Linked DNA regions of Variovorax sp. PBL-E5. The protein of the gene in region 1 binds, or shares a complex with, the protein of each later gene. Links are inferred from orthologs where the notes say so. Each region holds a gene or a part of one and is shown on either strand. Other genes may lie near its edges. The genes, in order: sbcB and ssb.

The links.
Region 2: the proteins of sbcB (region 1) and ssb are in contact, whole or in part, in a crystal structure (PDB 3C94), measured with the Escherichia coli proteins. The link is inferred for Variovorax sp. PBL-E5 from one-to-one orthologs.

What each region holds. Positions count from the first base shown.
Region 1 is NZ_LR594671.1:2,582,141-2,594,089, forward strand. Bases 5,227-8,050 are described here. They hold sbcB (exodeoxyribonuclease I), read left to right. Parts: upstream 5,227-5,829; coding sequence 5,830-7,272; downstream 7,273-8,050. Other genes in these bases: cls (cardiolipin synthase), read left to right, coding at 5,227-5,828; WDLP6_RS12620 (DUF3224 domain-containing protein), read left to right, coding at 7,294-7,698; WDLP6_RS12625 (putative quinol monooxygenase), read left to right, coding at 7,736-8,032; WDLP6_RS12630 (GNAT family N-acetyltransferase), read left to right, coding at 8,037-8,050. In the rest of the region: icd (NADP-dependent isocitrate dehydrogenase), read left to right, coding at 1-1,211; ATP-dependent Clp protease adapter ClpS, read left to right, coding at 1,464-1,823; ATP-dependent Clp protease ATP-binding subunit ClpA, read left to right, coding at 1,878-4,199; more of cls, read left to right, coding at 4,371-5,226; more of WDLP6_RS12630, read left to right, coding at 8,051-8,555; WDLP6_RS12635 (efflux transporter outer membrane subunit), read left to right, coding at 8,652-10,136; WDLP6_RS12640 (efflux RND transporter periplasmic adaptor subunit), read left to right, coding at 10,142-11,329; WDLP6_RS12645 (efflux RND transporter permease subunit), read left to right, coding at 11,326-11,949. UniProt on the Escherichia coli protein: Degrades single-stranded DNA (ssDNA) in a highly processive manner.
Region 2 is NZ_LR594671.1:5,301,085-5,312,996, reverse strand. What follows is about bases 3,724-6,510. They hold ssb (single-stranded DNA-binding protein), read left to right. Parts: upstream 3,724-4,749; coding sequence 4,750-5,271; downstream 5,272-6,510. Other genes in these bases: WDLP6_RS25835 (NTP/NDP exchange transporter), read right to left, coding at 5,279-6,510; WDLP6_RS25845 (chloride channel protein), read right to left, coding at 3,724-4,663. In the rest of the region: excinuclease ABC subunit UvrA, read right to left, coding at 1-1,381; WDLP6_RS25855 (DNA methyltransferase), read left to right, coding at 1,847-2,701; WDLP6_RS25850 (hypothetical protein), read right to left, coding at 2,689-3,291; more of WDLP6_RS25845, read right to left, coding at 3,245-3,723; more of WDLP6_RS25835, read right to left, coding at 6,511-6,601; WDLP6_RS25830 (NADPH-dependent F420 reductase), read right to left, coding at 6,598-7,344; WDLP6_RS25825 (GntR family transcriptional regulator), read right to left, coding at 7,507-8,277; WDLP6_RS25820 (flagellar biosynthesis protein FlgA), read left to right, coding at 8,400-8,681; WDLP6_RS25815 (UxaA family hydrolase), read left to right, coding at 8,727-9,902; WDLP6_RS25810 (hydroxyacid dehydrogenase), read left to right, coding at 9,913-10,842; WDLP6_RS25805 (Ldh family oxidoreductase), read left to right, coding at 10,839-11,846; WDLP6_RS25800 (Bug family tripartite tricarboxylate transporter substrate binding protein), read left to right, coding at 11,881-11,912. UniProt on the Escherichia coli protein: Plays an important role in DNA replication, recombination and repair. Binds to ssDNA and to an array of partner proteins to recruit them to their sites of action during DNA metabolism. Acts as a sliding platform that migrates on DNA via reptation.

The DNA.
Region 1 (11,949 bases):
CGGTCAATGCCGACAATTCACTCAATGTGCCTGACCAGCCCATCATTCCGTTCATCGAGGGCGATGGCACCGGCCTGGATATCACGCCGGTCATGCTCAAGGTGGTCGACGCGGCGGTCGCCAAGGCCTACGGCGGCAAGAAGAAGATCCACTGGATGGAGGTCTTTGCCGGCGAAAAGTCGACCAAGGTCTATGGTCCCGATGTCTGGCTGCCCGAAGAGACGCTGCACGCGGTGCGCGACTATGTGGTATCGATCAAGGGTCCCTTGACCACCCCGGTCGGTGGCGGCATCCGTTCGCTGAACGTGGCGCTGCGCCAGGAACTCGACTTGTATGTCTGCCTGCGCCCGATCCAGTATTTCGAGGGTGTGCCCAGCCCGGTCAAGGAACCGCACAAGACCAACATGGTGATCTTCCGCGAGAACTCGGAGGACATCTACGCCGGCATCGAGTTCGAGGCCGAGAGCGACAAGGCCAGGAAGCTCATCAAGATCCTGCAGGACGAATTCGGCGTCAAGAAGATCCGCTTCCCGAACACCTCGGGCATCGGTATCAAGCCGGTGTCGCGCGAAGGCACCGAGCGCCTCGTGCGCAAGGCGATCCAGTACGCGATCGACAACGACAAGCCCAGCGTGACGATCGTGCACAAGGGCAACATCATGAAGTTCACCGAGGGCAGCTTCCGCGACTGGGCCTATGGCCTGGCGGCCAAGGAATTCGGCGCCGAACTGGTCGACGGCGGTCCCTGGATGAAGTTCAAGAACCCCAGGACGGGCAAGGAAATCACCATCAAGGACTCGATCGCCGACGCGTTCCTGCAACAGATCCTGCTGCGGCCTGCCGAATACTCGGTCGTCGCCACGCTCAACCTCAACGGCGACTACATCTCCGACGCGCTGGCCGCGCAGGTCGGTGGCATCGGCATTGCGCCCGGGGCGAACCTCAGCGACACCGTCGCGATGTTCGAGGCCACGCACGGCACGGCGCCCAAGTACGCCGGTAAGGACTACGTCAACCCCGGCTCCGAAATCCTCTCGGCCGAGATGATGCTGCGTCACATGGGCTGGAAGGAAGCTGCCGACCTGGTTATCAGCTCGATCGAGAAATCCATCGCCAGCAAGAAGGTCACCTACGACTTCGCGCGCCTGATGGAAGGCGCCACGCAGGTCAGCTGCTCGGGTTTCGGCCAGGTCATGATCGACAACATGTGAGGCCCGTCCGGCGCCCACCGGATGCCCCGCGTCAGCCCCAGTGCCTTGCAGGTGCTGGGGTTTTTTGTTTTCGTGCGACATTGACCTCGGCGCCAAGAGAACTGGCTCGGCGCCACCGCAGCCGGCCCGGCCGCCGCGAAGGTTTTGCGCCAGCGCGGCAGAGTTCACGCTGCGGTCACTTGATTGTCGCCAGGACGCCACCATTTTTAGAGGGTCCGGCACCGCACCCGCACGCTCTATAGAATCATTTTTATGGCAACCAGAATCCCTTCGACCCCACCCACGCCGCCGGCCCAGAAGCCAGCGCGGGACGACGGTGACTCGGTCGTGCTCGAACGGCGACCGCAGAAGACGGCCCCGCCCCAGATGTACCAGGTGGTGATGCTGAACGACGACTACACGCCGATGGAGTTCGTGATCGTCGTCATCCAGGAGTTCTTCAACAAGGACCGGGAAACAGCCACCCAGATCATGCTCAAGATCCATCTGGACGGCCGCGGCGTTTGCGGGGTCTATTCCCGCGACATGGCGGCCACCAAGGTCAATCAGGTGATGGAGGCGGCGCACCAGGCCGGGCATCCGTTGCAGTGCGTCAGTGAACCGGTTGAATAAAGCGCGCTCCAACCCATCTGAGAAATTATTTACAGCAAGGCAAAAGGAAATCACATGATTGCCCAGGAACTGGAAGTCAGCTTGCACATGGCTTTTGTCGAAGCCAGGCAGCAGCGCCACGAGTTCATCACGGTGGAGCACCTGCTGCTCGCTTTGCTGGACAACCCGAGTGCCGCAGAGGTTCTGCGCGCCTGCTCGGCCAATGTCGACGACCTGCGGGCGTCGCTCACCAACTTCATCAAGGACAACACGCCGCAGGTGGCAGGCACCGACGATGTGGACACCCAGCCCACGTTGGGATTCCAGCGCGTGATCCAGCGCGCCATCATGCACGTGCAGTCCACCGGCAACGGCAAGAAGGAAGTCACCGGCGCCAACGTGCTGGTCGCGATCTTCGGTGAAAAAGACTCGCACGCGGTCTACTACCTGCATCAGCAGGGCGTCACGCGCCTCGACGTGGTGAACTTCATCGCCCACGGCATCAAGAAGAGCGATCCGCCCGAGGCTGCCAAGGGCAGCAGCGAATCGTCGTCGGGCGAGGGCGAGGAGGGCGGCGGCGAGAAGAACGAGAAGTCATCTCCGCTCGAGCAGTTCACGCAGAACCTCAACCAGCTCGCCAAGGAAGGCAAGATCGACCCGCTGATCGGCCGCGAGTACGAGGTCGAGCGCGTGATCCAGATCCTGTGCCGCCGGCGCAAGAACAACCCGCTGCTGGTGGGCGAAGCCGGTGTCGGCAAGACCGCGATCGCCGAGGGCCTGGCCTGGCGCATCACGCAGAACGACGTGCCCGAGATCCTCGCCGAGTCGCACGTGTACTCGCTCGACATGGGCGCATTGCTGGCGGGCACCAAGTACCGCGGCGATTTCGAGCAGCGGCTCAAGGGCGTGCTCAAGTCGCTCAAGGACAAGCCCAACGCGATCCTGTTCATCGACGAGATCCACACCCTGATCGGTGCCGGCGCGGCTTCGGGCGGCACGCTCGATGCGTCCAACCTGCTCAAGCCGGCGCTGTCCAGCGGCCAGCTCAAGTGCATCGGCGCGACCACCTTCACCGAATACCGCGGCATCTTCGAAAAGGATGCGGCCCTGTCGCGTCGCTTCCAGAAGGTCGACGTGGTCGAGCCGACCGTCCAGGAGACGGTCGACATCCTCAAGGGCCTGAAGTCGCGCTTCGAGGAACACCATGGCGTCAAGTACGGCGTGGCGGCCCTGCAGGCCGCGGCCGAGCTGAGTGCCAAGTACATCAATGACCGTCATCTGCCCGACAAGGCGATCGACGTCATCGATGAGGCGGGCGCCGCCCAGCGCATCCTGCCGGCCAACAAGCGCAAGAAGACCATCAGCAAGACCGAAGTCGAGGAAATCGTCGCCAAGATCGCGCGCATTCCCCCGGCCAACGTCTCCAACGACGACCGCGGCAAGCTGCAGACCATCGAGCGCGACCTCAAGAGCGTGGTGTTCGGCCAGGACAAGGCGCTCGAAGTGCTGGCCTCGGCCGTCAAGATGGCGCGCTCGGGCCTCGGCCGCGAGGACAAGCCGATCGGCTCCTTCCTGTTCAGCGGCCCGACGGGCGTCGGCAAGACCGAAGCGGCCAAGCAGCTCGCCTACATCATGGGCATCGAGCTGATCCGCTTCGACATGTCGGAGTACATGGAGCGTCATGCGGTGAGCCGGCTGATCGGCGCGCCTCCCGGCTACGTCGGTTTCGACCAGGGCGGCCTCTTGACCGAGGCGATCACCAAGAAGCCGCACGCGGTGCTCCTGCTGGACGAAATCGAGAAGGCGCACCCCGACATCTTCAACGTGCTGCTGCAGGTGATGGACCACGGCACCCTGACGGACAACAACGGACGCAAGGCCGACTTCCGCAACGTCATCATCGTGATGACGACCAACGCGGGTGCCGAGACCATGAACAAGGCGACCATCGGCTTCACCAACCCGCGCCAGGCGGGCGACGAGATGGCCGACATCAAGCGCCTGTTCACGCCGGAGTTCCGCAACCGCCTGGACGCGACCGTGAGCTTCAAGGCACTCGACGAGCAGATCATCCTGCGCGTGGTGGACAAGTTCCTGCTGCAGCTCGAAACGCAGCTCGCCGAGAAGAAGGTCGATGTCACCTTCACCGATACGTTGCGCAAGCACCTGGCCAAGAAGGGCTTCGATCCGCTGATGGGTGCACGGCCGATGCAGCGCCTGATCCAGGACACGATCCGGCGCGCGTTGGCCGACGAACTGCTGTTTGGAAGGCTGCAGGAGGGGGGCCGGTTGACGGTCGACCTCGACGACAAGGAAGAAGTGCAGCTCGACATCCAGCCGCTCTCGAAGAAGGAAGGGCGGGCCAAGCCCGAGGCCGAGGAGGCCGAGGCACGGTAGCGCTTGCTCGCCCCCAGGCTGCGCGCACTTCGTGTCGCTTCGCCTACCTCCTGGCCGGGGGCAACACCGGCGGACCGGCTGAGCCGGATCCGCGGTGTTCCTGGTGTGGGGAGAAAGGCCGGTAGCATTCGCTGCCGGCTTTTTTTTGGCTGGCGTATCTGTTCTCCTGCCTTGATCCTTCCCGTCCTCAGTCCCGAATGGAAAACTGGCCTCTCCCTGGCCTGGAGCGGCTATATCGCTGTGCTCTCGGTCTGGATCGTGATGCAGAAGCGGGCGCCGGTGTCGACGATGAGCTGGATCCTGTCGCTGGCGCTGCTGCCGCTGGCTGGCTTCGTCATCTACTATTTTCTCGGCCCCCAGCGCCTGAAGAAGCAGCGGCTCAAGCGGCTGCGCAGTCGCGCCAACGCGCAGGCGCCGGCCGATGTGGCAATGTTGCGGGAGGCGGGAGAGCGGGCGCCCGCGGCGCTGCGCCACCTGGCGGCGCTCGGCGTCGCGGCCTGCGGGCTGCCCGTTTCGAGCGCGACGAAGGCCGAGCTGCTTTCCGGAGGCGCATGCGCCTTCGACGCGATCTTCGAGGCCGTTCGCGCCGCACGCGATCACGTGCATCTCGAGTACTACATCTTCGAGCCCGACAGGATCGGCACTGCCCTGCGCGACCTGCTGATCGAGCGTGCAGGGCAGGGCGTCACGGTGCGCCTGCTGCTCGACGCGCTCGGCTCCAAGCGGATCGGTCGCAAGTTCATGGCGCCGATGCAAGCGGCCGGCATCCACGTCGGGCTCTTTCACGACACGCGCATCGGCCGGCGCCTGCGGCCGGTGACCAACTACCGCACCCACCGCAAGATCGTCGTCTGCGACGGCCGCGTCGGCTTTACCGGTGGCGTCAACATCACCGACGAGGAAGACGCGCGGACCTGCGCGGACGCCTACCACGACGTCCACCTGCGCATCGAGGGCAGTGCGGTGCGATGGCTGCAGACCACCTTTCTCGAGGACTGGACCTATGCGACAGGCGAGGCGCCGGGGCAGATGAACACCAGCATCGAGCAGTTGATGCCCCGCTTGCCGGCCGAGGAAAGCGCGGGCGACATCCCGGTGCAGATCGTCACCAGCGGGCCCGACAGCTCGCTCGAAGCCATCCACCGCATGCACGTCGCGGCCATCCATTCGGCATCCGAGCGCGCGTGGCTCACGACGCCGTACTTCGTGCCGGGCGAGCCGGCGCTGATGGCGCTCACCAGCGCCGCGCTGCGCGGCGTCGACGTGCGGGTGCTGGTCCCGCGGCGCAGCGATTCGCTGATCGTGAGCGCCGCGGCCCGCTCCTATTACGATGAACTCATCGGTGCCGGTGCCAAAGTCTACGAATACAAGGCGCGCATGCTGCATTCCAAGACGCTGGTGGTCGACGACAACTGCGCGATGATCGGCACGGCCAATTTCGACAACCGCAGCTTCCGGCTCAACTTCGAGGTCTCGGCCGTGATCTACGGCCCGGCCCTGGCCGGGCCGCTGGCCGCGCAGTTCGAGACCGACCTCCACAGCGCGGCGCCGGTGCGCAGCCACCGGCCGCAGCGCTTCGTGCGCCGGCTCGGCGATGCGATGGCCCGATTGTTTTCTCCTCTGCTCTGACATGCCCGCTCAAACCTTCCTCTGGCACGACTACGAAACCTTCGGCGCCGTGCCGCGCCGGGACCGGCCCGCCCAGTTCGCCGCCATCCGCACCGACGCGCAGCTCAACGAGATCGGCGAACCGCTGATGGTCTATTGCCGGCCCGCGCCCGACTACCTGCCGAGCCCGGAGGCCTGCCTGATCACCGGCATCACCCCGCAGCTGTGCCTCGAACGCGGGATTGCCGAGCATGCGTTCGCAGCGCAGATCGAACAGGCCTTCTCTCAGCCCGGCACCATCGGCGTCGGCTACAACACGATCCGCTTCGACGACGAGGTCACGCGTTTCCTGTTCTGGCGCAACCTCATCGATCCCTATGCGCGCGAATGGCAGAACGAATGCGGGCGCTGGGACCTGCTCGACGTCGTGCGGCTCACCTATGCGCTGCGGCCCGACGGCATCGAATGGCCGAAGAAGGCCGACGGCAGCCAGAGCTTCAAGCTCGAAGACCTGGCGCGCGCCAACGGGCTCCTGCACGAATCGGCCCACGATGCGTTGTCGGACGTTCGCGCCACCATCGCACTGGCGCGGCTGATCCGCGACCGGCAGCCGAAGCTGTTCGACTTTGCCTTCTCGCTGCATCGCAAGGATCGCGTCGCCACGGAACTCGGCCTGCCGGCGACACGGGAAACGGCGCGGCCCTTTCTTCACGTCTCCGGCATGTTTCCCGCCGATCGCGGCTGCCTCGGCGTGATGTGGCCGCTCGCGAGCCATCCCACCAACAAGAACGAGCTGCTGGCCTGGGACCTCGCGCACGATCCCAACGAGCTGCGCGACCTCGACGTGGCGACGCTGCGCCTGCGCCTGTTCACGCGCAATGCCGACCTGCCCGAAGGCGTCGTGCGGCTGCCCGTCAAGGGCGTGCACCTCAACAAGTCGCCGATGGTGGTGGGCAATCTCAAGACCCTCGCGCCCGCGATGGCCGAGCGCTGGGGCATCGACCTGGAGGCCGCCATGCGCCACGCCGCCGCCGCCGCGAACCTGCCCGACATGAGCGCGATCTGGCCGCAGGTGTACGAGCGGCCGCGCGAGGCGGCGCCGGATGTCGACGAGGACCTCTATGGCGGCTTCGTCGGCAATGCCGACCGGCGGCGGCTCGTGCAGCTGCGCGGTCTCTCGCCCGCGCAGCTCGCGCAGGCGCGCACCGGCTTCGACGATGCGCGCCTCGAGGAGCTGCTGTTCCGCTACCGCGCGCGCAACTTCGCCGAGACGCTGAATGCCGACGAGGCCGAGCGCTGGGAAGCCCATCGCGCCGCACGGCTGCTCGAAGGCGAGGGCGGCGCGCGCAATGTCGATGCGCTGTTCGCCGAGATCGATGTGCTGGCCGAGACCGCGGACGAACGCGGCGAGGAAATCCTCGGCGCGCTGTACGAATATGCCGAGGCGATCGCGCCCGCGGTCTGATCATTCCTCCAAGAGGTCCCGATGACGAAGCATGCAACAGGCACTTTCGAAGTCCAGATGAAAGCGCAATCGCAGGACGAACAGGCGGGCGGCGCGACGCTCGCCAGGATGTCGCTCGACAAGCAGTTCAGCGGCGACCTCGACGGCACCGGCAAGGGCGAGATGCTCAGCGCGTGTACACCCACGCAGGGCTCCGCCGGCTATGTCGCGATCGAACGCGTGACCGCCACGCTGCACGGCCGCGCGGGCAGCTTCGTGCTCCAGCACAGCGGCACAATGACGCGCGGCGAGCAGCAGCTGTCCATCACCGTGGTGCCGGATTCGGGCAGCGGCCAGCTCGCCAGCCTGAGCGGCACACTGGCCATCCGGATCGCCGACGGCAAGCACTTCTACGATTTCGCCTACACCTTGCCCGAAGAGGCGTGAGCCGATCTTCTCCAACCGAGGCCGACAGGAGATCTCCATGATTCTGGTGACTGGCAGCATCCTTGCCCGGGCCGGCAGCGTCGATGAAGCCCTGGCCCTGAGCCTCGAGCACGTGCGCCGCTCGCGCACCGAGCCGGGCTGCATCTCGCACGCCGTGCACCGCGACGCGGAAGACCCGTTGCGGCTGGTGTTCGTCGAGCAATGGGCCGACCGCGCGGCGCTGTTGGCGCACTTCGCCGTACCGGCCTCGCGTGCCTTCGCCAGGGCCGCCGGCGCGCTCGCGGCCGAGCCGCCGACGCTGCAGATCTACGACGCCCAGGCGGTGGCGTTGTGACGCCATGACCATTCGCCGTCTCACCCCCGCGGATGCGCCGGCCTACCGGGCCTTGATGCTCGAGGCCTACGAACGGCATCCCGACGCGTTCACGTCCAGCGCCGGTGAACGCGCGGTGCTGCCGCTGTCATGGTGGGAAGCGCGGCTCGATCCTTCGCCCGGCGCAGCGCAGATCGTCCTCGGCGCGTTCCATGCCGACCGGCTCGCGGGCGCCGCAGGCCTGTCCTTCGAATCGCGCGAGAAGTCGCGCCACAAGGCGAACCTGTTCGGCATGTACGTGGCGCCGGCAGCCCGGCAGAGCGGCCTCGGGCGACGGCTGGTGCAGGCCGTGCTCGACCGTGCCGCCGCGCGCGAAGGCGTCCGGCTGGTCCAGCTCACCGTGACGGAGGGCAATGCTGCGGCGCAGGCCCTCTACGAGCAATGCGGCTTCAGCATCTTCGGCGTCGAGCCCTGTGCCATGGCGCTCGACGGCGTTTTCCTGGCGAAAGTCCACATGTGGCGCGCGCTGACCGCCGGGGCTTGAAATATGTGACGCACCGCACGCTCGGGGCACGGCGCTGACAGCAATGTCATCTGACCGACAGGTTGTTGTCCCCGCGCGCTCCCTAGAGTGACCAGCATGCCCGGATTGCATCGTCCTGAATTCTTGCCGCGCCTGCTGTGCCTTGCACTGGCCGCGTCGCTCACGGCCTGCGCGGTGGGGCCGGACTATCAACGCCCCGCGCCGCCCGAAGGCGCAGTCGCCCCGAGCTACAGGGAAGGCGGCAACTGGAAGGCGGCCACCCCCTCCAGCGTGGACCCGACCCAGCCCTGGTGGACGGCTTTCGGCGACCCGCGGCTCGATGCCCTGGTCGCCGAAGCCAATGCCGCGAATCAGGACATTCGCGTCGCCGAAGCCCAGTACCGCGAAGCCCAGGCACTGGTGCAGAACGCGCAGGCGGCCTGGTACCCGACCGTCGGCGTGAATGTCGCGGGCAGCCGCGCGCGCAGCCGCAGCGCGCCCGGGCCCACCACGCTCGGCAACGGCCATGCGTGGTCGCTGAACGCCGCCTGGGAGCCCGATCTCTGGGGCCGTGTGCGGCGCGCAGTCGAGGGCGCGAGTGACACCGCCCAGGCCAGCGAGGCGGATCTCGCCGCGGCGCATCTCACGGTGCAGGCTGCGGTGGTCAACGACTACATCCAACTGCGCGTCGCCGATGCCCAGCAGAAGCTCTACGAACGCACGCTGGAGGCCTACCGCAAGTCGCTGCAGATCACGCAAAGCCAGTACCGCGCCGGCATCGTGACCCGCGGTGACGTGGCCCTGGCCAACACCACGCTGCAGGACGCCCAGGCGCAGGCCATCGACACCGACCTCACGCGGCGGCAGCTCGAGCATGCGATCGCGGTGCTGCTCGGCAAGACGCCCTCGCAGTTCTCGCTGCCGCCGGATGCGCTGGCGCTGCGGCTGCCGCAGGTGCCGGTTGGCGTGCCTTCCGAACTGCTGGAGCGCCGGCCGGACATCGCCGGCGCCGAGCGCCGCGCCGCCTCGGCCAATGCCGGCATCGGCCTCGCTCAGTCGGCCTATTACCCGACGCTCGCGCTGACCGCCAGCGGCGGCTTCAGCGGCGCCGGGCTCGTGAGCTGGGCCGCCGCGCCCGACAAGGTCTGGGCCCTGGGTGCCGCCGTCGCCGGCACGCTGTTCGACGGCGGCCAGCGCAGCGCCCAGGTGGCGCAGGCGCGCGCCGCCTTCGACGCCTCGGCCGCCCAGTACCGCAAGACCGTGCTGGCCGGCTTCCAGGAAGTCGAGGACAACCTGGCGGCGCTCGACCTCCTGGCACGGGAGCGCGAAGCCCAGGATCAGGCCGTGACCTCGGCGCGCGATGCCGAACGCGTGTCGCTCAGCCAGTACCGCGCCGGCACGACCACGTACCTGAGCGTGGTCACCGCCCAGGCGCTCGCATTGACCAATGAACGCTCGTCCCTCGAGCTGCAGGGGCGGCAGTTTGCCGCCAGCGTCGCCCTGGTCAAGGCGGTGGGCGGCGGCTGGAACGCCGACCAGCTGCAGACGCGTGACGCCGCCAGCCCGCAGGCAACCGACAAGACGGCTTCGGCCGGGAAGTGAAGAGCATGGAGTCCCCCGCATCGTCCCCCCGCCAGCGCTCGCGCCGGCTTTCCACCGTCGTCATGTTGATCGCGGTGATCCTGATCGCGTTCGGCGCCTGGCGCTGGTTTTCGAAGCCGGCGCCGCGGCCCTCCGCCGGTCCGCCGCCGGTGCCGGTCAGCACCGCGCTCGTGAAGAGCGAGACCGTGCCGATCGCCGCCACCGGCGTGGGCTCGGTGATGACCGTGGCATCCGTCACCGTGCGCCCGCGCATCGATGGCCAGCTCGACAGCGTCGACTTTCGCGAAGGGCAGGACGTGAAGGCCGGCCAGGTATTGGCGCGCATCGACCCGCGCACCTACCAGGCCCAGCTCGAACAGGTGGTCGCGCAGAAGGCCAAGGACGAAGCGACGCTCGCCAACGCGCGCGCCGACCTCAAGCGCTACAGCGACCTCATCAAGGAAGACGCCACCAGCCAGCAGACGCTCGACACCCAGCGCGCGCTGGTCAACCAGCTGCAGGCGGCCCTCAAGAGCGATGACGCGCAGATCCACTTTGCCAAGGTCCAGCTCGACTTCACCACCATCTCGGCGCCGATCGGCGGCCGCATTGGCGCGCGCCTGGTCGATCCCGGCAACATCGTGCATGCGGCCGATGCCAACGGGCTGCTGGTGATCAACCAGATCGATCCGATCGCGGTTCAGTTCACCTTGCCCGAAGACAGCTTCCAGGCCGTCAACAACGCGCTGCGCAGCAGCAAAGAGCCGCTGCAGGTGCAGGCGATCGACCGTTCCACCCGCGAGGTGCTGGCCAGTGGCAAGCTGGTGCTGCTGAACAACCAGATCGACACCACCACCGGCACCATCGCCCTGAAGGGGCAGTTCGCCAACGCCGAGCACAAGCTGTGGCCCGGGCAGTCGGTCGATGCCCGCATCGTGCTCGGCGAGCGTGTCAATGCGCTGACCGTGCCATCGGCGGTCGTGCAGCGCAGCGAAGAGGGCTATTTCGCCTACGTGGTGGGTGCGGATGACAAGGTCCGCGTGCAGCCGATCAAGGTGACCGACACCACCGACGGCAAGTCCACGATCGCCAGTGGCCTGGCCGCGGGCGACCGCGTCGTGGTCGACGGCCAGTACCGCCTCACGCCCGGCGCGCGCGTCACCGAGACGCGCCCTGCGGCCGCGCAGGCCGTCGCATCGGGAGCGAAGCCTTGAGCATTTCCGCCGCCTTCATCAAGCGCCCGATCGGCACCTCGCTGCTGGCGCTGGCGGTGCTGCTGGTCGGCCTGGTCGCGTGGCCGCTGCTGCCCGTCGCACCGCTGCCGCAGGTCGACTTCCCGACCATCCAGGTGACAGGCCGGTTGCCGGGCGCCAGTCCGGAGACCATGGCGGCCAACGTGGCGCAGCCGCTGGAGCGCCAGTTCTCGCTGATCCCGGGGCTGACCCAGATGACCTCGACCAGCTCGCTGGGCCTGTCGCAGATCACGCTCCAGTTCGAACTCGACCGCAACATCGACGGCGCCGCGCTCGACGTGCAGACGGCCATCAACGCGGCCACCGGCCAGTTGCCGAAGAACCTGCCGAGCCCGCCGAGCTTTCGCAAGATCAACCCGGCCGACTCGGCGGTGCTGATCCTGGGCGTGCAGTCCAAGGTGCTGCCGCTGATCCAGGTCAACGACTACGCCGACAACGTGCTGGCGCAGCAGATCTCGCGCATCGACGGCGTCGGGCTGGTCAACATCTTCGGCTCGCAGAAGCCCGCGGTGCGCATCCAGGCCGACCCGGCCAAGCTCAAGGCGCTGGGCCTGAGCCTGGAAGACGTTCGCGGCGTGATC
Region 2 (11,912 bases), 2.7 Mb from region 1 along the record:
GGCTGATCTCGTAGATCGCCATGCGCTGCGGCTCGGGGCCGGACTCGTCGACCAGGAACACGTTGCGGGCTTCGGGCTTGAGGCGCGTGCCGTCGCAGTCGGGGCAGGGCTGCATGTTGCGAAAGCGCGAGAGATCTTCGCGCACCATCGCCGAATCGGTCTCGCGGTAACGCCGCGCCATGTTCGGGATGATCCCTTCGAAGGGATGCTTGCGGATCAGCTTCTTGCCGGCCTGCTGGCCGCTGTCCATCACGTAGCTGAACTTGATCTCTTCCGCCGCCGAGCCATGCAGCACGGTCTGCTGCGCCGAGGCGGGCAGTTCCTCGAAGGGCGTGTCGAGGTCGAACTTGTAGTGCTTGGCCAGGCTCTCCAGCATGCTGAAGTAATAGCCGTTGCGCCGGTCCCAGCCCTTGATCGCGCCGCTCGCGAGGCTCAGCGTCGGAAAGGCCACCACGCGCGTTGGATCGAAGAACTCGCGATGCCCGAGGCCGTCGCAGCTCGGGCAGGCGCCGACCGGCGAATTGAAGGAGAACAGCCGCGGCTCGAGCTCGGCGATCGCGTAGTGGCAGATCGGGCAGGCGAACTTGGCGTTGAAGAGATGCTCCTTCGTGCTGCCGTCCTCGTGCATCTCGAGCGCGATCGCGCGGCCCTCGGCCAGGCGCAGCGCGTTCTCGAAGCTCTCGGCCAGCCGCTGCTGCATGTCGGGACGCGCGCGCAGGCGGTCGATCACCACGTCGATGTCGTGCTTCTCGGTCTTCTTGAGCTTGGGCAGGTCGTTGTATTCGAAGGTCTCGCCGTCGACGCGGAAGCGCACATAGCCGGCGGCCTGCATCTCGGCGAAGAGCTCGAGGAACTCGCCTTTCTTCTCGCGCGCGACCGGCGCCAGGATCAAGAGGCGCGGCTCGTCGGACAGTGCGATCGTGGCATCGACCATCTGGCTCACCGTCTGCGCCTGCAGCGGCAGGTGGTGGATCGGGCAGTAGGGCGTGCCGGCGCGCGCATACAGGAGGCGCAGGTAGTCGTGGATCTCGGTCACCGTGCCCACGGTGGAGCGCGGGTTGTGGCTGGTCGCCTTCTGCTCGATGCTGATCGCGGGCGACAGACCCTCGATCACGTCGACGTCGGGCTTGTCCATCAACTGCAGGAACTGGCGCGCGTAGGCCGACAGGCTCTCGACGTAGCGGCGCTGGCCCTCGGCATAGAGCGTGTCGAAGGCCAGGCTCGACTTGCCCGAGCCCGACAGGCCGGTGATCACCACCAGCTTGTTGCGCGGAATGTCGAGGTCGACGTTCTTGAGGTTGTGCGTGCGTGCGCCGCGGATGCTGATGCGCTGCTGCGCGAGCACGGCGCCGAGGTAGGCATCGTCGGTGGGGGAATTCACGGGGCGGTCGATTCTGGGCAACCGAGCATGATAAGTCCCCGGGGATTTCAGGGCATGGCGAGGGTTGGGGGCCGTAGTGATTGTTCGTGCCCCTCGAAAGAGCGGCCTTGCACTTCTAGCTAGACGTCTGGACGTCTACAATCCACATTTCATCAAATGCATGGAGTTCCACAAGTGCGCAGACGACCGGGCGAAGTGAGGGATGCGATTGTCAGCGCATTGGAGGGCCGAAACGGCGGGGCAAGCGTTCAACAGATCACCCGGGACGTGAGCGCATTGATCGGGGAGGTCGCACCGTCCTCGATTCGCTCATACCTTCAGCTGAATACGCCGGCATTGTTTGCTCGCATGGAGCGGGCGCAGTATGCCCTTGCGGGGTTCAATGCCGCACCGCGTGACGCTGCGCCGTCTCCCCCGCCGACTTGCTTCCAATTCGGGGGCGCGACACTTCATCTGAACGACTGCATGACGTGGCTCGGCGTCCAGCCTCCCAACTCGGTTCACGCTGTGGTGACGGATCCCCCCTATGGGCTCCTGGAATACACGCCGACTGAACAAGCCAAGCTGAGGGAAGGCAGAGGCGGCGTCTGGCGGATTCCTCCGAGCTTTGACGGTTCCCAGCGCGCGCCCTTGCCTCGCTTCACCGTTCTGAAGCCATCGGAACTCCTGGAACTCGAGAGATTCTTCCTGGCCTGGGGCCGAGACTTGATGCGTGTGCTCGTTCCAGGCGCCAACGTCGTCGTCGCCAGCAATCCGTTGCTTTCTTATCTGGTGTCCGGGGCATTGAGCCGTTCAGGACTGGAGCGCCGTGGCGAAATCGTCCGTTTGGTGATGACCATGCGAGGCGGTGATCGGCCCAAGGCGGCGCATGTCGAATTCGATGGTGTGAGCGTCATGCCTCGGTCCATGTGGGAACCCTGGCTGATGTTTCGCAAGCCGCTGGACGGGCGAGTTCAGGACAACTTGCGCAAGTGGGGAACGGGCGGATTCCGCCGCATTTCTTCCGGCAGGCCATTTGGTGACGTGATCGAATCCGCACCTACGCGTGCCTCCGAGAGAAAGCATGCGCCCCACCCAAGCCTCAAGCCGCAAGCTTTTCTTCGAAAACTCGTCCGTGGGGTCTTGCCCCTGGGTCAGGGTGTCGTCCTGGATCCCTTTGCCGGCGCTGCATCGACCTTGGCTGCCGCCGAGGCCGTTGGCTATGAAAGTATCGGTATCGAACGGGATCCAAGCTACTTCAAGATCGCAACCGCAGCGCTACCGAAACTCGCTGCATTGACCATCGCGGAAGACAGCGAGCGACGCGGTCAGGCGCGATAGATCCATTTTTTTCGAAGATTGGCGATGCCTTCTGCGTGCAGTGTTGCAGTGCGCGTACCCAACTCGCCTCGAGCGTTCTTTCTGAAGTCCTCAATGCGCACTTCGCCGAGATAAATCTCAGTAAAGGCAAGTGGCGATCGATCGATCGCCGGTTCGGTCTTGTCGTCGACCGCATACACGAAGACGCACATCCATTGATTTCGTGCCCCATGTGTGTCGACCGCTCCACCACGTTTTCTTGTGGTCTTGATCTCGACGCCATGCTCTCCTGCCTTGGCCGCATTGCCAGCGTAGTGCCCACGCACCACGAGGTCCGGATGGCCGTTGAAGTATTCATTCACCGTCAGCGTGCGTGAGTGCTTGGCCAGACTTGCGGTCAGCATGTCGGACAAGAGTCCCGACATGATCGCCGGCCGCAGCATGTCGTCGAGTCGATCGAGACCTTTCGCAGCCAGATTGGAGTTCACGTCAAAGAAGAAGTCGTAGACGTCCTGCGTTGCCGACAGAAAATCCTGGATCCGCAATTGAAATGGAAGCGCCAGCTCATGGTTGAGCTTCGTTGGATCGAGGCGGTTGCGCGTGACCGGCATGAGCTGAGTCGTGTGAAGTTGACGCGCCGGATTCTGGCACGCTGATGGATTCTGTCGCGGGCTTTGAAATCGCATTCGCCACCAGGTACTGCGACAGCGTTTCGTACAGCGGCCGCCCGATCATGCGCGACACCAGGCTGGCCAGCATCGCGCAGGCCATCAGGCTCAGCACCATCGAATGGCCGTCGACCATTTCCATCACGATGATGAAGGCGGTCAGCGGCGCCTGCGTCACGGCGGCCAGGAAGCCGGCCATGCCGAGCGCGATCAGTGCCGGGCCGAGCGCGGGGCCGGCGAGCTGCGCGATGGCGTCGCCGATGCCCGCGCCGATCGACAGCGCCGGCGCGAACAGGCCGCCGGGCACGCCGCACCAGGCCGTGATCCAGGTGGCGATGAACTTGAGCAGCGTGTAGAGCGGCGTCAGCTCGTCATGGCCCGCGAGCATGCGCTTGACGGCTTCCGAGCCGGCGCCGAAGGTCACGCCGCCGGTGGCCAGGCCGATGATCGCGACCACGAGCCCGCCGGCCGCGGCGAAGCGGATCGGCCAGCGCGCGCGCCAGCGGTTCAGCCGCCCCGGCGCGCCGGTCAGCGAGGCGACGAAGAGCCGCGAGAAGATCCCGCCCGCGGCGCCGCTCGCCAGCGCCACCAGCAGCCCCGGCGCGAGCAGTTCCCAGCCGGTGCGCGGCACCTTGATCACGCCGAAATAGCTCACGTTGCCGAACACCGAGACGGCGACCAGGCCGGCCAGCACGATGGCCGTGATGATCAAGCCGCTGGCGCGCGACTCGAGCTGGCCCGCCAGTTCCTCGATCGCGAACAGCACGCCGGCCAGCGGCGCGTTGAAGGCCGCCGCGATGCCGGCCGCGCCGCCCGCCAGCAGCAGCGCGCGCGCATCGATCGTCGTGGCCGGCGAGAGCCAGCGGCGCGCGTGCTGCATCACGCCGGCCGCGACCTGCACCGCCGGCCCTTCGCGGCCGATCGAGAGTCCCGCCGCGAAGCCGGCCACCGCCAGGCCGATCTTGGCCACCGTGAGCCGCAGCGAGACCATCAGCCAGCGCCGCTCGGGCGGCATGGCCGGGTCCAGCGCCGCCTTGACCTGCGGGATGCCCGAGCCGCTGGCGCCCGGAAACCAGCGCCGCGTGGCCCAGGCGATGCCGGCCGTCACGGCCGGGGTCCAGACCAGCACGGCCCAGGGCCAGCGCTCGAAGCCCTGCTGGAAGCGATCGAAGACCCAGGTGGTCGACAGGCTGAGCGCGACCACGAACAGGCCCGCGGCCGCCGCGTAGGCCAGCACGATGGCGCGGTCGAGCCAGATGCGGCCGCTCGACAGTTCGGCACGGAGGTTCTCGAGGAAGTCGGGTTCGCGGTTCATGGTCACAGGGGCCAGATTCTCGCCGCTCGGCATGCGGCACAATCTTCGCTTTCCTCCTCTTCAACCATTCATCAGGGGCAGTGCACATGGCATCGGTCAACAAAGTCATCCTCGTCGGCAATCTCGGGCGCGACCCGGAAACACGCACCTTCCCCAGCGGCGACCAGGTCTGCAACGCGACCCTTGCCACCACCGACAAGTGGAAGGACAAGCAGAGCGGCGAAATGCGCGAGGCCACCGAGTGGCACCGCCTGGTGTTCAACGGCCGGCTGGCCGAGATCGCCGCGCAGTACCTGCGCAAGGGCTCGCAGGTCTACATCGAAGGCCAGATCCGTACGCGCAAGTACACCGACAAGGACGGCGTCGAGAAGTACGCGACCGACATCCGTGTCGACCAGATGCAGATGCTGGGCAGCCGGCAAGGGCAGGGCGGGCCGTCGGGCGGGGACGACGACGGTGGCTATTCGCAAGGCGGTGGTGGTGGGGGTGGCGGCGGCTATTCGCGCCCGCCCGCGGCAGCGCCCCGTGCGCCTGCAGCGGCGCCGCGCCAGGCGCCTGCGAAGTCGTCGTCGGGGTTCGACGACATGGATGACGATATTCCGTTCTGAGCCGTCCCTAGCTTTGATTGCGCGCCGGCAATGGCCCGTCGCGCTCGGCGTCGCCGGCCAACCGGGCCGCGCGCCGCTCCTGCACCCTTCCCAGCGCAGCCGACAGCACCAGCCATCCGGCCGCTACCGGCAGCGCGCACAGCGCGATCGCGCCGAGCTTCAACCCGAGCGCCTGCGCGCTGTCGAACACCCAGCCGTAGAGCGCATCCGATCCGCGATAGACGACGACGTCGATCAGGTTCTTCGCCTTGTATTTCTCTTCGCGGTCCACCACGGTGAAGAACACCTGCCGCGCCGGATTGGCCAGCGCGAAGTTCATCCAGCGCTGCGCCACCTGCACGACCACGACGACGGAAAGCACTGGCATCAGCGCCAGCGCCGCGAAGCCGGCCACATACACCGCCGGCAACGCGCCGGCCGCCGCGCCCGTGCCGAAGCGCTTGAGCAGCCGGCCGGTCGCGAAGACCTGCGTCGCCAGCGACAGCAGCCCGACCGCGAGGTCGATGCTCGCAAAGATGCGCGTCTGCGCGCCGGCACCATGGACCTCCGCGGCGACCACATGGGCCTGCGCGAAATACAGCGTGGTCGCGCCGAAGGACAACAGGCTGACCCATGCCGCGACACCGAGCAGATAGGGCGATCGCATCAGCTCGGGCAAGGCGGCGAACGCACTGCCGCCGACCTTGCGCGCGTCCGGCTGCAGCGCGCGATCCTCGGGCCGCGCCGTCGCGCTGCGCTCGAGCCGATGCACGCACAGCACCGCCAGTTCGAGGAACACGATGGCGACGATCAGCAGGTTGGCCGGACCGAGCGGCACCGACAGCGCGATCGTGATGACCGGTCCGAGCAGCGCACCCGCCGTGCCGCCCGCACCGATGAAGCCGAACAGGCGCTTGCCCTGCTCGCTGGTGAAGAGGTCCGCCATGAACGACCAGAACACCGCGACCGCAAAGAGGTTGAACACGCTGACCCAGACGAAGAACACGCGCGCCACGATGGCCGGCGCGATGCCGAAGATCAGCAGCAGCCAGAACACGGCGAGGTTCAGTGCGAAGAAGTGGTAGACCACCGGAATGAAGTGCGCGCGCGGCAGCCTCGCCACCAGCGCGCCGTAGAGCGGCTGCGCCACCAGCAGGGTCACGAAGGTTGCGGTGAACAGCCACGGCAGGTTCCTCACGCCGCCCGCGATGCCCATCTGGTCGCGCAGCGGCCGCAGCACGTAATAGCCGGCCAGCAGCGCGAAGAAATACGCGAAGGACCACAACGCCGCCGCGAGCTCCTGAGGGGTGGCCGGGACCGCCCCACGCAGCGCGCGATGCAGCAGGGTCATGAAGGCAGCGACAGCTTCTGCCTGAGTTCGGATGCGGTCACCGATTGGCCGTAGCCCGGGTTGCCGCGCTGGAAGCGGCGCGCATCCGCCAGCTTGCCGACGATCACCGGATCGAAGCCGGCATCGCGCACCAGCGCCGCCGCCGTCTGCACCGCGGCGGCATCGTCGCCGGCGATCGGGATCGCGAGCTTCGGATCGGGCCGGTTCGCCTCGCGCGCGAAGATCATGTAGGACATCGTGTTGAACGCGCGCACCACGCGCGAGCCGGGCAGGTACTTCTGCGAAGTGACGCCGATGCCGTCGCGTTCCACCTCTTCCGCGATCGCGCCGTCGCGGCCGCTCACGGCGTTGCAGGCATCGAGCGCGACCTTGCCCTTGAACGCGTTGCCGTAGTCCTTCCCGAGTTGCGGCAATGCGCCGTACGGGAGGGCGACGAACAGCACGTCGCCGAAGTCGACCGCCTGCGCCACGGTGCCGGCGCTGGCCAGCGGACCGAGGCCGGCCACGAGGTCCTTGAGTTCCTCCGGATGGCGCGACGAGAACAGCACCGGATGGCCGGCCTTGACCCACAGCCTGCCGATGGTGCCGCCGATGTGGCCCGAGCCGATGACGCCGATGCGCGGCTTCGCGCCGCCTGCCGGCTGTGCGAACGTGCGACGTGCATATGGCACCGTGGCCAGTACCAGGGCGCCGCCTGCAAGCAGCAGGGCGCGGCGGCGGTCGAGGGCTTCGAGTTCGAACATCGACATCTCCCTGAGCCCGGTGCGTCGGGCTCGACAGCGGCCTGCGTCGGGGCGGCGGGACGTGGATCGCGGCAGGTGACGCGGCCCGCTCGCCGACGCATCATCGTCCGACGCGGCGGGGCATGCAAGCGGCGCGGCGAATGGCCGCCGCGGCGCACAAGGCTATGCGGGCCTCGACAGCAGGTGCACGTATTCGTGGTGCGCCGTGTCGATGGTCGACACGCGGTACTCCACCGGCTTGTCGCCGAAGGTCAGTGCCGTGCGCCGCACCTCCATCACCGGCGCGCCGGACGCGATGCCGAGCATGCGCATCGCGCTGCGGTCGGCCGCCACCGCGCGCGCTCTTTCGCGCGCCCGCGTCACGGTGATGCCGAACTCGGTCTGATAGAGGTGGTAGATCGTATTCGTGCGTTCGCGAAAGCGCTTTTCTGTGAGGCCCTTGAACAGCAGTACCGGCAGCGTGAGGCGGTCGTGGATCACGGCGCGGCCTTGCAGCAGCAGCCGGTTGTCGATCTGGAAGGCCGGCTCGCCGGGCTTGCGGCCCAGCGCCTGCGCGGGTTCTTCGTCCATGCGCACGCGCTCGAACGCGACCAGTTCGAGCTGCGGCACGTGGCGCACGCCGTCGCTGCGCTCGACGTGGAAGAACTGGAACATGAAGCGGTCGGAATCATGCAGCGCGACGAAGGTGCCGCGGCCCTGTCGGCGCACCAGGATGTGCTCGGCGACCAGGTCGTCCACCGCATGGCGCAGCGTGCCGACCGAGACGCGCAGCGCGGCCGACAGTTCGGCTTCGCTCGGCAGCACCGCGCCGGCCGGGTAGCGCCCCGATTCGATCGCGCGCAACAGCGAGCGCTTGACCACGCGGTACAGCGGCGCATCGGCCGTACCGGGGGAGATCGGCCTGAAGATGGTCGCGGCGCTCGGTGGGCTCATGCGGTCGATTGTCGTTGCCTACCCAAGACTCCTTCAAGTCATATGAATGACCTGTTTGACACTCGGAAATGGCAGCGCGGACACTCCGTGCACTGCAACTTTCAGTGAAACAGGAGACAACGATGATTCATTTCGTTTTGCACGACGCCAAGGACACGGTGGCCGTCGTCGTGGTCGAGGGCGTCAAGGCCGGCATGTCGCTCAACGGCTGGATCATGGACGAGGACAAGATGATCAGCGTCGACGCCACGCAGGACATCCCGATCGGCCACAAGGTCGCGCTGAAGGACATGAACCCTGGCGACACGGTGTGGAAATACGGCATCGACATGGGCCGTGTGGTCGCACCGATCAAGGCCGGCGGCCATGCCCATGTGCAGAACATCAAGACCAAGCGCTGGTAAGCGCGCGCGTTCACTCCTTCATCCCCATCCACGAAGAGATCCACCATGTCCGTCATTTCCAAAGACACCACCTTCCTCGGCTATCGGCGCGAGAACGGCCGCGTCGGCGTGCGCAACCACGTCATCATCCTGCCGCTGGACGACCTGTCCAATGCCGCCGCCGAAGCGGTCGCGCACAACATCAAGGGCGCGCTCGCGATCCCGCATCCCTACGGCCGGCTGCAGTTCGGCGCCGACCTCGACCTGCATTTCCGCACGCTGATCGGCGCCGGCTGCAACCCGAACGTGGCCGCGGTGGTCGTGATCGGCATCGAGGACAGCTGGACGCAGAAGGTGGTCGACGGCATCGCCGCCACCGGCAAGCCGGTCGCCGGCTTCGGCATCGAGGGCCATGGCGACCACGACACCATCCTGCGCGCCAGCAAGGTGGCGCGCGAATTCGTGCAGACGGCCAGCGAGAAGCAGCGCGAGCCCTGCGCCATCCACGAGCTCTGGGTCTCGACCAAGTGCGGCGAGAGCGACACCACCTCCGGCTGCGGCTCCAACCCGACCGTCGGCAACGCCTTCGACAAGCTCTACGAAACCGGCAACACGCTGGTGTTCGGCGAGACCTCCGAGATCACCGGCGGCGAGAGCATCGTGGCCGCACGCTGCCGCACGCCCGAGGTCAAGGAACGTTTCATGTTCATGTTCGACCGCTACCAGGACATGATCAACCGCCACAAGACCAGCGACCTCTCCGACTCGCAACCCACCAAGGGCAACATCGCGGGCGGCCTGACGACGATCGAGGAAAAGGCGCTCGGCAACATCCAGAAGATCGGCAAGAAATGCAGGGTCGACGGCGTGCTCGACAAGGCCGAGATGCCGACCGGTCCCGGCCTCTGGTTCATGGATTCGTCGAGCGCCGCGGCCGAGATGGTCACGCTGTGCGCGGCCTCGGGCTATGCGGTGCATTTCTTCCCCACCGGCCAGGGCAACGTGATCGGCAATCCGATCCTGCCGGTGATCAAGATCTGCGCCAACCCGCGCACCGTGCGTCTCATGAGCGAGCACGTCGACGTCGACACCGCGGGCCTCTTGCAGCGCGAGATGACGCTCGACCAGGCCGGCGACCAGCTGCTCGAATGCATGCTGCGCACCGCCAACGGGCGGCTCACCGCGGCGGAGGCGCTGGGCCATCGCGAGTTCGTGCTGACGCGCCTGTACGAATCGGCCTGAGCGGCGACGCATGACAAGGATCGTCATCGCCGAATTCATGGACGAGGCCGCGGTCGCGCAACTGCGCGCGCAGCACGACGTGCTGTACGACCCGACGCTGGTCGACGACGGCGCGCGCCTGCATCGCGAGGCGGCCGATGCCGATGCGCTGATCGTGCGCAACCGCACGCAGGTGCGCGGCGAGCTGCTCGCTGCGCTGGCGCGCTGCCGCGTGGTCGGGCGTCTCGGCGTCGGGCTCGACAACATCGACGTGGCCGGCTGCGAGGCGCGCGGGATGCGGGTGATCCCGGCCACCGGCGCCAATGCGCTCAGCGTGGCCGAGTATGTGATCGCGAGTGCGATGCTGCTGCTGCGCGGCGCCTACGCATCGACCGCGGCCGTGGCGGCCGGCCAGTGGCCGCGCCATGCGTTGTCGAACGGCCGCGAGCTCTCGGGCAAGACGCTGGGGCTGATCGGCTTCGGCTCGATCGGCCAGCTGACGGCGGGCATGGCGCGCGCGCTCGGCATGCGGGTGATCGCCTTCGACGCGATGATGGACGGCGCGCATCCGACCTTCGCCGAGAGCGGCGCGCGCTGCGTCGGGCTCGACGCGCTGGTGGCCGAGGCCGATGTCGTCAGCCTGCATGTGCCGCTGGTCGATTCGACGCGCCAGCTGTTCGATGCGGCGCGCATCGCGGCGATGAAGCCCGGCGCGGTGCTGATCAACAGCTCGCGCGGCGGCATCGTCGATGAAGCCGCGCTGGCCGAGGCGCTGCGTGCGGGCCGTCTCGGCGGTGCCGCGCTCGACGTGTTCGATGCCGAGCCGTTGGCCGCATCGCCGCACTTCGCGGACTGCCCCCATCTGCTGCTGACGCCGCACATCGCCGGCGTGACGGTCGAATCGAACGAGCGCGTGAGCAGCCTGGTCGCGCGCAAGGTGCTGGAGGCTTTGCACGCATGACGAAACTCACGCTGAACGAGGCGCGCGATGCGGTTGCCCGGGCCTTGCGCCTGGCCGGCGCCAACGAGACGATGGCGGCCGCGACGGCGCGCGCATTGGTGCTGGCCGAGGCCCAGGGCCTGGGCTCGCACGGGCTCGGCCGCGTCGCGCAGTACGCCACGCACCTGCGCAACGGGCGCGTGAATGGCGAGGCGCTGCCGACGCTGCGCCATGCCAAGGGCGGTGCCGCATTGATCGATGCGCACGAAGGCCTCGCCTTCGCGGCCTGCGAGATGGCGGTGACCGAGGCGATCGCGCGTGCGCGCACGTCGGGCATCAGCATCGCGGGCGTGGCCGACAGCCATCACTGCGGCGTGGTGGTCGACCATCTGCGCGCGGTCGCCGAGGCCGGCATGGTCGGGCTGGGCTTCGCCAATTCGCCAGCGGCGATGCCGGCCGCCGGCGGGCGGCATCCGATCTTCGGCACCAACCCGGTGGCGGCGGTGTTCCCGCGCCGCGCGGGCGAGCCGCTGATGATCGACCTCAGCCTGTCGGAGGTCGCGCGCGGCAAGCTGATGGTCGCGGCCAAGCAGGGCCAGCCGATTCCCTCGGGTTGGGCGCTCGACCGCGACGGCCAGCCGACCACCGATCCGAAGGCCGGCCTCGAAGGCTCGATGCTGCCGATCGGCGCCGCCAGCAGTCCCAAGGGCGCGATGCTGGCGCTGGTGGTCGAACTGCTGGTCACCGCGCTGATCGGCGCGCAGTTCGGCTTCGAGGCGTCGAGCTTCTTCAAGGACGAGGGCAACCGGCCGCGCATCGGCCAAGCCTTCATCGTCATCGATCCGGGCGCGCTGGCCGGCTCGGCGAGCTACCTCGACCGCATCGAGGTGCTGGTCGCCGAGATGTTGCGCGACGAGGGCGTGCGCCTGCCGGGCGCGCGGCGCGAGGCGCTGCGCCGGCGGGCCGAGCAGGACGGGCTCGATGTGCCCGACGCGTTGCTCGCGCAATGGCGCGCGCCGCGCTGAACCGCAGAACACCACAAGAAGGAGACAAGCCATGATGAAACGAAGAGACCTGTTGCAAGGCGCGGC